Linked DNA regions of Aromatoleum petrolei. The protein of the gene in region 1 interacts with the protein of each later gene in a pairwise test. Links are inferred from orthologs where the notes say so. Each region holds a gene or a part of one and is shown in the gene's direction. Other genes may lie near its edges.

Region 1 (6,995 bases):
CTCTCGCGCTCGATGTGGTCCATCACGCGTCCCGGAGTGCCGACGATGACGTGTGCGCCGCGGCTCAGTTGGCGCAACTGCACGACCATGCTTTGGCCACCGTAGATGGGCAGCACGTGGAAGTCGGGCAGGTTCTTGGCGTAGCGCTGGAAGGCTTCCGCAACCTGGATCGCAAGCTCACGTGTCGGCGTCAGCACGAGGACCTGCGGCTTGCGGGTGGAGAGGTCCAGGCGATCGAGCAGCGGCAGCGCGAAGGCCGCCGTCTTGCCGGTCCCCGTCTGGGCTTCGCCCAGCAGGTCATGGCCGGCGCGCAGGTGCGGGATGCAGGCCGCCTGGATCGGCGACGGGGTTTCGTATCCGATGCCGGCCAGGGCGTCGAGGATCGGGGGGCTCAGCTCGAGCTGGGCAAAGGATTCGACGGAGGGATTCATGGGCGTCCGAGAGTGAGGAAGATGGGGGGACGTACCGGCTGTGCGTGCATCGTACCGAATTCGCCTGGTGTGGCGCTGGCAGCCCGCGAATGCGGACCGGATTGCCCGGTCCGCTTGCGCCCGTTCAGGCGCGCAGCGCTGCAGTGCGGTGGGCCTGGATGATGGGCAGGATCTGCCCGAAGATCTTGGGGCTGCCGGCGACGACATTGCCGGTTTCCATGTAGGTGCCTTCTCCGGCAAGGTCGCTTACCAGACCGCCGGCTTCCTGGATCAGCAGTGCGCCGGCTGCGATGTCCCAGGGCTGCAGGCCCATTTCCCAGAAGCCGTCGAGGCGCCCGCAGGCGACGTAGGCAAGGTCGAGCGAGGCAGCGCCGGGCCGGCGGATGCCGGCGGTCCTCTGCGTCAGGTCCTTGAACATCGCGAGGTAGGCGTCGACGTGGTCGAACTCGCGGAACGGAAAGCCCGTGCCGATCAGCGATTCGTTCAGGCGGACGCGCTTCGATACGCGGATGCGCCGGTCGTTGAGGAAGGCGCCGCGTCCCTTCGTGGCGGTAAACAGCTCGTTGCGCGTGACGTCGTAGACGACGCCCTGTTCAAGCGCGCCGTTCTTTGTCAGCGCGATCGAGATTGCATACTGTGGAAAGCCGTGGATGAAGTTCGTCGTGCCGTCGATCGGGTCGATGATCCACTGGTATTCGCTGTCGCCGGTCTCGGCTGATGCGCCCGACTCCTCTGCTAGAATGCCGTGCTCCGGGTATGCTTCGCGCAGCACCTCGATGATGGCGGCCTCGGCGGCCTGATCGACCTCGGTGACGAAGTCGTTCGGGGACTTGGCCTGGACCGACACCTGGTCCAGCTGCAGCGAGGCGCGATTGATGATGGAGCCCGCGCGGCGGGCGGCTTTCACTGCAATGTTCAGGGTGGGGTGCATGCGCGTCGGTCTCGCTGGAGTCGGGGGCCCGGAGAGCGTCCCGCTCGAAAGAATTCCAATAAAACGAAGTATTTTAATATGAACGGAGCCATCGCGCTCGACCGCATCCGCATCGTACTTTCCCGTACGAGTCATCCCGGCAACATCGGCGCCGCCGCGCGCGCGATGAAGACGATGGGGCTCGGCCGTCTCTGGCTGGTTCGGCCGGCTTCCTTTCCCGATCCGGTGGCGGAGGCGCGCGCCTCCGGGGCCGGTGACCTCCTTGCGTCCGCGCGGGTGGTCGGTTCGCTCGAGGAAGCGCTCGAGGGCACGATCCTGTCCGCCGCTGTCACGGCGCGGCGGCGCGAGCGCTCGGTGCCGGTGCGCAATGCGCGCGAGGCGGCCCCCGAACTGGTGTCGTTTGCCGGGCGGGGCGAGGTTGCGCTGGTGTTCGGAAACGAAACGAGCGGACTCACGAATGAGGAGGTGGGGCTGTGCTCGATGCCGGTGACGATTCCGGCGAATCCGGCATTTTCGTCGCTCAACCTCGGCGCCGCGGTGCAGCTGCTGTGCTACGAGCTGCGCATGGCGGCGCTCGATCCGGTTTCCCCGGCGGAACCCCTTCCGGACCTGGCCGCCTTCGAGGAGGTGGAGGGTTTTCACCGTCATCTGGAACGGGCGATGACAGCCAGCGGATTCTATGACCCCGCAAATCCAAAGCGCCTGCTGCAGCGCGTGCGCCGTCTGTTCGGCCGCATCCGGCTCGAAAAGGAGGAGGTGAACATCCTACGCGGCATCATTAGTGCGCTGGAGCGCAAAGCTGAGTAAAATACTCGGAAATAAAATAACGAGACACCGGAGTAAATCACTCATGTTCAGACGTCTGCGCGAAGACTTGGCCAGCGTTCGCGAACGCGATCCCGCCGCCCGTTCGACCCTGGAGGTGCTGACCTGCTATCCGGGCGTGCACGCGCTTTTCCTCCACCGCTTCGCGCACGGCGCATGGAAGCGCGGCTTCTACTGGGTGGGGCGGTTTGTCAGTCATGTGAGCCGATTTCTCACCGGCATCGAAATCCATCCGGGCGCGACGATAGGCCGGCGCGTCTTCATCGACCACGGCATGGGGGTGGTGATCGGCGAGACTGCGGAGATTGGGGACGACTGCACGATCTATCAAGGCGTGACCCTCGGGGGAACCTCGCTATACCGTGGCACGAAGCGCCATCCAACGCTGGGCAAGGGGGTCGTGATCGGCGCCGGTGCGAAAGTGCTCGGGGGCTTTACGGTGGGTGACAGTGCACGGGTCGGCTCCAATGCCGTCGTCGTCAAGCCGGTGCCGGCTGGCGCCACTGCGGTTGGGAACCCCGCGCGCGTCATCGAACCTGACCGTGATAACGCACGCGACCGGGCGCGCGAGCAGAAGGCCGAGCAGATGGGGTTCTCGGCTTACGGCGTGACCAAGCAGATGGACGATCCGCTGACCAAGGCGCTGCACGGGCTGCTCGATCACGCCGTCGAGACCGATCGTCGCATTCAGATGCTGGTGGAGCGTCTGGAGAAGGCCGGATTCAGCCTCGATGAGGCGATCGAGAAGAGTGACGAATTTGACGCCGAGCGTCTGTCCAAGATGGTCGACTGAGTGACATTCGATTAGTTGACTGATTTTGTCGGGCTCCGTATAGTTGAGCGAAACGTTCGGGTATTCCCCCGGGCGAGAATCTCCGCGAAAGAAGGAGCTCCGATATGAGACTGACCACCAAAGGACGTTTTGCCGTCACTGCGATGATCGATCTGGCATCGCGTCAAGCCGAAGGGCCGGTGACGTTGGCTGGCATCGCCGACCGGCAGAAAATTTCCTTGTCGTACCTCGAGCAGTTGTTCGGCAAGCTGCGGCGCCACAAGCTGGTGACCAGCGTGCGTGGTCCCGGCGGCGGCTACCGGCTCGCTCGCGACATGGCTCGCATCACTGTTGCCGACATCATCGTCGCGGTGGACGAGCCGCTCGATGCGACGCAATGCGGTGGCAAGCAGAATTGCCATGACGAGCATCGCTGCCTGACGCACGACCTGTGGGCGAACCTGAACAAGCGCATGTACGAATATCTCGATTCGGTGACGCTGAATGCGCTGGTGCATCGCGAGATCAAGCCGGATCCCGACATGAGCGTCCTCAAGGACGTGCGCCGGCGCGCGATGGTGGCGATGCGCGAGGCTGCGGCGGCCTGACGGGCGTTTGAGCGTGTTCGCCCCCGTCTATCTCGACTGGAACGCCACTGCGCCGCTGGACGCGGCAGTGCGCGAGGCGATGCTGCCGTGGTTCGGCGGCCGCTTCGGCAATGCGTCTAGCCGACATGAATATGGGCGCCAAGCGCGCGCCGCGGTCGATGAGGCGCGTGCGCGGGTCGCTGCGGCGGTCGGCGCGCACGCAACGGAAGTGGTCTTCACCAGCGGCGGTACCGAGGCGAACAATCTGTTTGTGAAGGGCGCGGCGGGTCTCATGAAGCCGGGGCTGATCGCGATCAGCGCGATCGAGCATCCCTGCGTGCGCGAACCTGCAAAGCAGTTGCGGCGTGCCGACTGGACGCTGCGTGAAATCGCCGTCGATCGCGCTGGACAGGTGAAACGCGCCGACTGGCTGGCCGTGCTGGCGACGAAGCCGGCGCTGGTGTCGGTGATGCTCGCCAACAACGAGACCGGTGTGCTGCAGGACGTCGCGACGCTCGCCCGCGAGGCGAAGGAGGTCGGAGCCTGGTTTCACACCGACGCGGTGCAAGCGTTGGGCAAGATCGGCGTTGATTTCCGTGCCTTGGGCGTCAATGCAATGACGCTGTCGGCGCACAAGATCGGCGGTCCGCTCGGGGCGGGTGCCCTGGTCGTTGACAAGCGACTGGAGCTGGCCCCGCTGCTCGCCGGCGGCGGGCAGGAGCGCGGCTTGCGTTCGGGCACCGAGAACGTCGCAGCGATCGTCGGCTTCGGCGTCGCGTGCGAGTTGGCAGCGGCACGCGTGTCCGGCGAGAATGCCCGCTTGTGCGGCCTGCGCGATACGCTGGAAGCAGGTCTGGCGGCGCTCGGCATGCGGATCTTCTCGACCGGTGCGCCGCGTCTGCCGAATACGGTTTTCTTCGCCGCCGAAGGCTTGGATGGCGAGACCTTGGTCGGGCGACTGGATCGGGCCGGTTTCGCGTGTGCGAGCGGCTCGGCGTGTTCGAGTGCGAATCCGGAGCCGTCCCATACGTTGCTGGCGATGGGGGTGGAACGCGAGGCCGCGCGTGGCGCGGTGCGCGTCAGCTTGGGGCGCGATACGCAGGTAAAGCACGTGGCGGATTTTCTGGGCTGCCTGGGGCAGCAGATGAACGAACTGAACAATCTGACCGCCGTGGCGGTTCAATGATCGACGGAGGAATACCGATGCTGAAGTTTCCGATTTACCTGGATTACTCCGCCACCACGCCGGTCGATCCGCGTGTCGCGCAGGCGATGATTCCCTGGCTCACCGAGCATTTTGGTAATCCGGCGAGCCGTTCGCACGCTTACGGTTGGGAAGCCGAGAAGGCGGTCGAGGATGCGCGCGAGCAGGTTGCTGCACTGGTGAATGCCGATCCGAAGGAAATCGTGTGGACTTCTGGCGCGACGGAGTCGAACAACCTCGCGATCAAGGGCGCCGCACAGTTCTACAAGGGCAAGGGCAGGCACATCATCACCGTGAAGACCGAGCACAAGGCCGTGCTTGACACCTTCCGCGAACTCGAGCGCCAGGGCTTCGAGGCGACCTATCTCGACGTGCAGGAGAACGGCCTGATCGATCTGGCCGCGTTCAAGGACGCGCTGCGCCCGGACACGATCCTCGTCTCCGTGATGTTCGTGAATAACGAGATCGGCGTGATCCAGCCGATCGCCGAGATCGGCGAGATCTGCCGCGAGAAGGGCATCGTGTTCCACGTCGATGCGGCGCAGGCGACGGGCAAGGTCGAGATCGATCTGCAGCAGCTGAAGGTCGACCTGATGTCTTTCTCCGCGCACAAGACCTATGGTCCGAAGGGTATCGGCGCGTTGTACGTGCGTCGCAAGCCGCGTGCGCGCCTCGAGGCGCAGATGCACGGCGGCGGTCACGAGCGCGGCCTGCGTTCGGGTACGCTCGCGACGCACCAGATCGTCGGCATGGGCGAAGCCTTCCGCATTGCGCGCGAGGAGATGAAGGTCGAGAACGAACGCATCCGTTCGCTGCGCGACCGCCTACTGAAGGGTCTGCAGGACATCGAAGCGACCTATGTGAACGGCGACCTCGAGCATCGCGTGCCGCACAACCTGAATATCTCCTTCGCCTATGTCGAAGGTGAGTCGATGATCATGGCGGTGAAGGACATCGCCGTGTCGAGCGGTTCGGCCTGTACGTCGGCGAGCCTGGAGCCGTCCTATGTCTTGCGTGCGCTTGGGCGCAATGACGAACTGGCGCATAGCTCGATCCGTTTCTCGATCGGCCGCTTCACGACCGAAGAGGAAATCGACTATACGATCGACCTCATGCACAAGAAGATCGGCAAGCTGCGCGAACTGTCTCCGCTGTGGGAGATGGTGCAGGAAGGTGTCGATCTGAATACCGTGCAGTGGGCAGCCCACTGAGCATCCCGAGACAGGAGAAACGATAATGGCATATAGTGAAAAAGTGCTCGACCACTACGAAAATCCCCGCAACGTCGGCGCCTTCTCCAAAGAGGACGAAGGCGTGGGCACCGGCATGGTCGGTGCGCCGGCCTGTGGCGACGTGATGAAGCTGCAGATCAAGGTGGGCAAGGATGGCGTCATCGAGGACGCGAAGTTCAAGACCTACGGCTGTGGTTCGGCGATCGCGTCGAGCTCGCTGGTGACCGAATGGGTCAAGGGCAAGACCGTCGAGCAGGCACTCGAGATCAAGAACACCCAGATCGCCGAGGAACTCGCGCTGCCGCCGGTCAAGATCCACTGTTCGATCCTCGCCGAGGACGCCATCAAGGCGGCCGTGGCGGACTACAAGAAAAAGCACGAAGGCTGAGACCCGGAGGCGGAATCATGAGTGTCACTGTCAGCACGAGCGCAGCGAAGCACGTTTCGAACTTCATCGCCAAGCGCGGCAAGGGTCTCGGAATCCGTCTCGGGGTTCGGACCTCCGGCTGTTCGGGCATGGCCTACCGCCTCGAGTTCGTTGATGAGACGCACGAGGACGACGTGGTGTTCGAGAGCAATGGCGTCAAGGTCATCGTGGACCAGAAGAGCCTGGCCTATCTCGACGGCACCGAGCTCGATTTCGTCCGCGAGGGGCTCAACGAGGGTTTCAAGTTCAACAACCCGAACGTCAAGGACTCGTGCGGCTGCGGCGAGAGCTTCAACGTCTGATGCTCGCGGTGCGGATCCGATGAGCATCGACCTCCAGCAGGACTACTTCGGGCTGTTCGGGCTGCCACGCCGGTTTCGCATCGACGAGGCAGCGCTCGAGCTTGCCTACCACGATCTGCAGGGGCGCGTGCATCCCGACCGCTTTGCACATCTGCCCGACAGCGACAAGCGTCTGTCGATGCAGTGGGCGACGCAGGTGAACGAAGGTTTTCGCACGCTGCGCAAGCCGCTGCCGCGCGCAACCTATCTGCTCGAGCTGATGGGTGTCGACGCGGGACTGCACA
Region 2 (7,016 bases), 2.9 Mb from region 1 along the record:
CTGGCCTTCGCCCGTGCGGTGGGCGAATACGGATCGGTCATCTTCATTGCCGGCAATATCCCGATGGTGTCAGAGATCACGCCGCTGATGATCATCACCAAACTCGAACAATACGACTACACGGGCGCGACCGCGATCGCGGTCGTGATGCTGGCGGTGTCGTTCGCGCTGCTGCTCCTGATCAACAGCCTGCAGGCGTGGACGACCCGGAGAACCGGGAGGGACCGCTGATGGCCGGCGCAGCGACACTCGACTGGGCCGGCGCCGCGCACACCGACGCTGCCGACCGTTTCGAATCCCGGGAGGCCACGCGCGAGGAGCCTTGGATCAAATGGACGATCCTCGGCATCTCGCTCGCCTTCTTCGCGGTGTTCCTGCTGCTTCCGCTCGTAGCGGTCTTTGTCGAGGCATCGCGCAAGGGATGGGAAACCTATTGGGGTGCGCTGATACACGAGGATGCGCTGTGGGCGATCAAGCTCACGCTCACCGCGGCGGTGATCTCGGTGCCGCTCAACCTGGTGTTCGGCGTCGCGGCCGCGTGGGCGATCGCGAAATTCGAGTTCCGTGGCAAGCATCTCCTCATCACACTCATCGACCTACCCTTCTCGGTGTCGCCCGTGATCGCCGGCCTGATCTACGTGCTGATTTTCGGTGCACAGGGCTGGCTCGGCCCCTGGCTTGCCGATCATGACATCAAGGTCATCTTCGCGGTACCCGGCATCGTGCTCGCGACGGTGTTCGTGACCTTTCCCTTCGTCGCACGCGAACTCATTCCGCTGATGCAGGCACAGGGCCGCGAGGAGGAGGACGCCGCGATCGTGCTCGGCGCCAACGGCTGGCAGACCTTCTGGCACGTGACGCTGCCGAACATCAAGTGGGGACTGCTGTATGGCGTGATCCTGTGCAATGCCCGCGCGATGGGCGAGTTCGGCGCGGTGTCGGTCGTCTCCGGCCACATCCGCGGCCAGACCAACACGCTGCCGCTGCACGTCGAGATTCTCTACAACGAATACCAGTTCGCCGCCGCGTTTGCGGTGGCGTCGCTGCTGGCCCTGCTCGCGCTCGTGACCCTGGTGATCAAGACCTGGGTCGAGCACCGCGCCGGCGGCGGGAAGCAATCACGAGAAGCCCATCAGGACGCCGCATCATGAGCATTCAGGTCAGAAACATCCGCAAGACGTTCGGCGACTTCGTCGCGCTCGACGACGTCTCGCTCGACTTCCCGACCGGCGAACTGGTCGCCCTGCTGGGGCCGTCCGGCTGTGGCAAGACGACGCTCCTGCGCATCATCGCCGGCCTTGAGCAGGCAGAATCCGGACAGGTACTCCTGGACGGAGGGGACGCCTCGGGCACCCATGTGCGCGACCGCCAGGTCGGCTTCGTGTTCCAGCATTACGCGCTGTTCCGCCACATGAGCGTGTTCGACAACGTCGCCTTCGGCATGCGCATGAAGCCACGCGGGCAACGTCCGTCGGAAGTGCAGATCCGCGACAAGGTGCATGAACTCCTCGACCTCGTGCAGCTCGACTGGCTCGCCGACCGCTTCCCGGCGCAACTGTCGGGCGGCCAGCGCCAGCGCATCGCGCTCGCCCGTGCCCTCGCGGTGGAACCGCGCGTGTTGCTGCTCGACGAACCCTTCGGCGCGCTCGATGCCAAGGTACGCAAGGAACTGCGCCGCTGGCTGCGCAAGCTGCACGACGAGCTGCATATCACCTCGATCTTCGTCACCCACGATCAGGAGGAGGCCCTCGAGGTTGCCGATCGCATCGTGCTGATGGACCGCGGCCATGTGGAGCAGATCGGCACACCCGAAGAGGTCTACCGCCAGCCCGCGACGCCCTTCGTGTATGGGTTTCTCGGCTCGGTGAACTTCTTCCACGGCCGCGTCGAGGACAACGCGCTGCGCGTCGGCGACGACGTCCTGCCGAGCGCACAGCAGGGCTTCGACGCCGGCGCCGAAGTCATCGCCTTCGCCCGCCCGCACGAACTCGACCTCGTGCCCGAGGCGCATGGCGACGCCGGGGTCGCGGCACGCATCACCCGCATCCTCGCCTTCGGCGTCACCGCCCGCATCGAGCTCGACGGGCTGAACGGTGCCAGCGGTCAGCATTTTGAAGTCGAACTGACGCAGCAGCGCGTCGCCGAACAGAATCTCGCCGAAGGCCAGGCCGTGCGCCTGCTACCCTCGCACCTCAAGGTCTTCGAGCGCAACGGCATTACTGGAGCAACTGCATGAATTTCCAGCAGCTACGCATCATCCGCGAGACGGTGCGCCGCAACTTCAATCTCACGGAGGTCGCCAACGCGCTGTTCACGTCGCAGTCCGGCGTTTCCAAGCACATCAAGGACCTCGAGGACGAGCTGGGCGTCGAACTCTTCGTGCGCAAGGGCAAGCGCCTGCTGGGTCTCACTGACCCGGGCCGCGAACTGGTCGTGATGGTCGAGCGCATGCTGCTCGACGCCGGCAACATCAAGCGGCTCGCCGAGCAGTACAGCAATCGCGACGAGGGCCGCCTGACGGTCGTGACGACGCACACGCAGGCGCGCTACGCGCTGCCCAAGGTCGTGACCGGATTCAAGAGGGTTTATCCCAGGGTGCTCCTCAAGCTGCATCAGGGCAGCCCCGAGGAGATCGTGTCGATGGTGCTGGACGGTCAGGCGGACATCGGCATCGCGACCGAGGCGATTGCGGACGTGGCCGAACTGGCGTCCTTCCCTTACTACTCCTGGCATCATTCGGTGATCGTGCCCGCCGGGCATCCACTCGACAGCGCAATGCCGCTGACGCTGGAGGCGATCGCCGAATACCCGCTGATCACCTACCACGAAGGCTTCACCGGACGCTCCATCATCGACCGCGCATTTGCCGCCGCAGGACTTTCCCCCGAGTTCGCGATGTCGGCGATGGACGCTGATGTCATCAAGACCTACGTCGAACTGGGGCTGGGCGTCGGCATCGTCGCGTCGATGGCCTTCCAACCCGGGCGCGAAGGCGAACTCCGCCAGCTAGACAGCAGCCACCTGTTTCCCGCCAACACGACGCGCATCGCAGTACGGCGCGGACACTACCTGCGCGGTTTCGCCTACCGCTTCATCGAGATGTGCTCACCGACGCTCACCGAGATGACGGTTCGCAACAGCATCACCCCCGCAGGCAACGGTCGCGCCGATGAATGAGGCAGCGCACCGCGCACCGGCGCCTGCTATTCTCCGATTTCCGGACCAAGGAGCCTCCATATGTCGAACTGGTATACCGATAACGCCGAATCCATCGGCAAGACGCCGCTGATCAAACTGAATCGCATCACCGACGGCGCACCCGCGACCGTGCTGGGCAAGATCGAGGGGCGCAACCCCGCCTATTCCGTGAAATGCCGCATCGGCGCGGCAATGATCTGGGACGCCGAGAAGCGCGGCCTGCTCGGCCCGGGGAAGGAAATCGTCGAGCCCACCAGCGGCAACACCGGCATCGCGCTGGCCTTCGTCGCCGCTGCGCGCGGCATCCCCATCACGTTGACGATGCCCGATACGATGAGCGTCGAGCGGCGCAAGCTGCTGGTTGCCTATGGCGCCAAGCTCGTCCTGACCGAAGGCGCCAAGGGGATGAACGGTGCGATCGCGAAGGCTGAGGAGATCGCGGCGTCCGACCCGAATCGATACGTGCTGCTGCAGCAGTTCAAGAACCCGGCTAACCCTGCGATCCACGAAGCAACGACCGGCCCCGAGATCTGGGACGACACCGACGGCAAGATCGACATCCTCGTGTCGGGGGTCGGCACCGGCGGCACCATCACCGGCGTCTCGCGTTATATCAAGCAGACCAAGGGCAAGGCGATCGTGTCGGTTGCCGTCGAACCCGCCGCGAGCCCGGTGCTCACGCAGACGCGCGCAGGCGAGCCGCTGAAGCCTTCGCCGCACAAGATCCAGGGCCTCGGCGCGGGCTTCGTGCCCGACGTGCTGGATCTCTCGCTGATCGACGCGGTCGAGACGGTAACGAACGAGGACGCGATCCTCTACGCCCGCCGCCTCGCGCGCGAGGAAGGCATCCTTTCGGGGATCTCGTGTGGCGCAGCGGCAGCCGTCGCGGCACGGCTCGCGCAGCGGCCGGAGAACGCGGGCAAGACCATCGTCGCCATCCTGCCGGATTCGGGCGAGCGCTACCTCAGCTCCATCCTGTTCGAAGGCATGTTCGACGCGACCGGCGCGGCACTTTGAGCGGCGCCCTCGCGGACACGACCGCAGGGGCGACAGCCCCCGCGGCTCTGCCAACCGAGACCCTGCCCATCCTGTATCGCGACGACTTCCTCGTCGCGGTACACAAGCCCTCCGGGCTGCTGGTCCATCGCTCCGTGCTCGATTTCCATGAAGAACGTTTCGCGGTTCAGATCCTGCGCGACCAGATCGGCCGCCGCGTGCACCCCGTGCATCGCCTCGACAAAGGAACCTCGGGCGTACTCCTGTTCGCGCTCGATCGCGAAACCGCCGCTCTGGCGTCCGGTGCCTTCGAGCGTCAGGAAGTGCGCAAGACCTATCTCGCCGTCGTGCGTGGTCATCCGGTCGGCGAGGGCCTCATCGACCACCCCCTGACGCGGCGCTTCGATGATGCTGAGCGCCGCCCCGACAGTGAGGACGCCCCGGCGCAAGGCGCCGTGACGCGCTTTCATCGCCTTGCGACCACCGAACTGCCCTATCAGGTCGACCGTTACCCGACCAGTCGTTACGCGCTGGTCGAACTCAGCCCCGAAACCGGCCGCCGCCACCAGATCCGCCGCCACCTGAAACACATCTCCCACCCCATCATCGGCGACGCGACCTTCGGGAAGGGGCGGCACAACCGGCTGTTCGCCCAACTCTTCGGCGTCTCGCGGCTACTGCTCGCCTGCACGCGCATGCAACTCACGCACCCGCGCAGCGGGACAGCGCTCGATCTATCGGCCCCGCTCGCGCACGATTTCGCCCACGTAGTCGATGCGCTCGGCTGGGACGACGCCGTGAAAAGCTCCATGCGGGCGACGGACGCGACCAGCAACACTCGCAGATAAGCGGAGTCTTCTTGCCGTCACGGATTCGGTGCACAATGAATCTTCACGACAATGAACACGACATCGGCTCCAACCATGAATCCCCTGCTCCAGGTCCGCGCACAGGGCCAGCAAGTCTGGCTCGACAACCTCTCCCGCACCCTGCTCAACGAAGGCCAGCTCGCGCAGATGATCGCCGATGATGGCGTCGACGGCGTCACGACCAACCCCGCGATCTTCCACAAGGCCATCGCCGGGGGGCGGTATTACGAGGACGACCTCGCTGCGCTCAAGCAGCAGCCCCTCGGTGCCGAAGCGCGCTATGAAGGCTTGGTGATCCCGGACGTGCAGCGTGCCTGCGATATGCTGCGGCCAAGCTGGGAGCGCAGCGGCGGCAACGCCGGCTACGTGAGCCTGGAAGTGTCGCCAGCCCTAGCCCACGACGCGGCCGGGACGCTTGCCGCCGGCCTGCGTCTGAACCAAGCCGTCGCGCGCGACAACCTGCTGATCAAGGTGCCTGCAACCGCTGCAGGGCTGGACGCGATCGAACTGCTGATCGGTCGCGGCGTGAGCGTCAACGTCACGCTGATGTTCTCGCTCGCCCACGTCGATACGGTCGCGGACGCGTATGTCCAGGGCCTGCAGCGCCTGCGCCAGGCCGGCGGGGACGTGAGCAAGGTGATGTCGGTCGCGAGCCTGTTCCTGTCCCGCGTCGACACCCTCATCGACAAGCAGCTCGACGAACTCGGCGGCGACGCGCTCGCCCTGCGCGGCAAGACGGCGGTGGCGATGGCAAAGCTCGCCTACCAGCGCTATCAGGAACGCTTCCACGGCGCGGCCTTCGCCGAACTGCGCGCGGCGGGCGCACGTCCGCAGTACATGTTGTGGGCGAGCACTGGCACGAAGAACCCCGCCTACAGCGACCTGCTCTACGTCGAGCCGCTGATCGGGCCGGAAACCGTGAATACGCTGCCCGACGCCACGCTCGGGGCGCTGCGCGACCACGGCAAGGTGGCTGCGACCCTTGCGCAGGATGTCGGCACCGCGCGCTCGGCCTTCGACGCACTGAACGACTTGGGCATAGACATGACCGCAGCGGGCGAAGGCCTGCAGCGCGAAGGGCTGGCGCAATTCGAAGACGCGTTCGCGCAACTGCTACAGCTCACCGCCTGACGCCGCACAGCCGGCACACAACACAAAGCCCGACGGAGTTCATCCCCCGTCGGGCTTTTCGTCTTCAGCGTCGTCCGGCGCTCAGGCGGTAGCGACCTGCTTCGCCATCATCGACATGCGGGTGAGCCAGCGCTGGTCCCCGGCGCTGCCGAGCAGCTCCTTCATGTCCAGGATCAGCACGATCTGGCCGTTCGACAGGGTCGTCACCCCGGCGACGCCCTTCGGGCGGAAGTCGTCGAGCGACTTGATCACTGCGTCCTCGCGCCCCGCAAAGCTGTCGATGCCGAGGATGAAGGACATCTCCGCCGTCTGCATCAGCACGCCGTAGCACGGCGCACGCTCCAGCGGCCAGCCGAGCAGCCCCGCCAACGGCATGATCGGCAGCACTTCGCCGCGCACGACCATGGTGGCGCGTCCGCCGACTTCCTGAACCTCCTTCGCCTCGATCGGCAGGATCTCGCGCACCATCGACAGCGGCACCGCAAAGGGCTGCTCGCCCAGACGCACCAGCAGCACGGGCAGAATCGCCAGGGTCAACGGGAGACTGATCACGAAGGTCGTGCCCTTGCCGAGCTGCGACTGGATCTCGATGCTGCCGTTGAGCTTCTGGATGTTGGTGCGCACGACGTCCATGCCGACGCCGCGCCCCGACACGTCCGACACCTGTGCGGCCATCGAGAAGCCGGGAAGGAAAACCAGGTTGAAGCTCTGCCGCTCGTCCATCGCATTGGACTCTTCGTCGGTGATGAGCCCCTTCTCCACCGCCTTCGCGCGCAGCCGCTCCGCGTTCATGCCGCGCCCGTCGTCGGCCACGAGGATCAC

The links. Proteins that work in one complex are often made in the same cells at the same time.
Region 2: the proteins of cysE (region 1) and cysK interact in binary tests that used the Escherichia coli proteins (3 or more experiments, as listed by UniProt). The link is inferred for Aromatoleum petrolei from one-to-one orthologs.

What each region holds. Positions count from the first base shown.
Region 1 is NZ_CP059560.1:1,041,759-1,048,753, reverse strand. What follows is about bases 1,233-4,096. They hold cysE (serine O-acetyltransferase), read left to right. Parts: upstream 1,233-2,212; coding sequence 2,213-2,980; downstream 2,981-4,096. Other genes in these bases: ToN1_RS04690 (cysteine desulfurase family protein), read left to right, coding at 3,581-4,096; iscR (Fe-S cluster assembly transcriptional regulator IscR), read left to right, coding at 3,085-3,567; ToN1_RS04705 (RNA methyltransferase), read left to right, coding at 1,441-2,169; ToN1_RS04710 (inositol monophosphatase family protein), read right to left, coding at 1,233-1,362. In the rest of the region: ToN1_RS04715 (DEAD/DEAH box helicase), read right to left, coding at 1-431; more of ToN1_RS04710, read right to left, coding at 556-1,232; more of ToN1_RS04690, read left to right, coding at 4,097-4,732; ToN1_RS04685 (IscS subfamily cysteine desulfurase), read left to right, coding at 4,750-5,961; Fe-S cluster assembly scaffold IscU, read left to right, coding at 5,987-6,370; iron-sulfur cluster assembly protein IscA, read left to right, coding at 6,388-6,711; Fe-S protein assembly co-chaperone HscB, read left to right, coding at 6,731-6,995.
Region 2 is NZ_CP059560.1:3,900,648-3,907,663, reverse strand. The notes cover bases 2,342-5,226. They hold cysK (cysteine synthase A), read left to right. Parts: upstream 2,342-3,237; coding sequence 3,238-4,215; downstream 4,216-5,226. Other genes in these bases: tal (transaldolase), read left to right, coding at 5,118-5,226; ToN1_RS24835 (pseudouridine synthase), read left to right, coding at 4,212-5,042; ToN1_RS17735 (CysB family HTH-type transcriptional regulator), read left to right, coding at 2,342-3,177. Also shown: sulfate ABC transporter permease subunit CysT, read left to right, coding at 1-231; sulfate ABC transporter permease subunit CysW, read left to right, coding at 231-1,151; ToN1_RS17740 (sulfate/molybdate ABC transporter ATP-binding protein), read left to right, coding at 1,148-2,236; more of ToN1_RS17735, read left to right, coding at 2,233-2,341; more of tal, read left to right, coding at 5,227-6,194; ToN1_RS17720 (chemotaxis protein CheA), read right to left, coding at 6,276-7,016.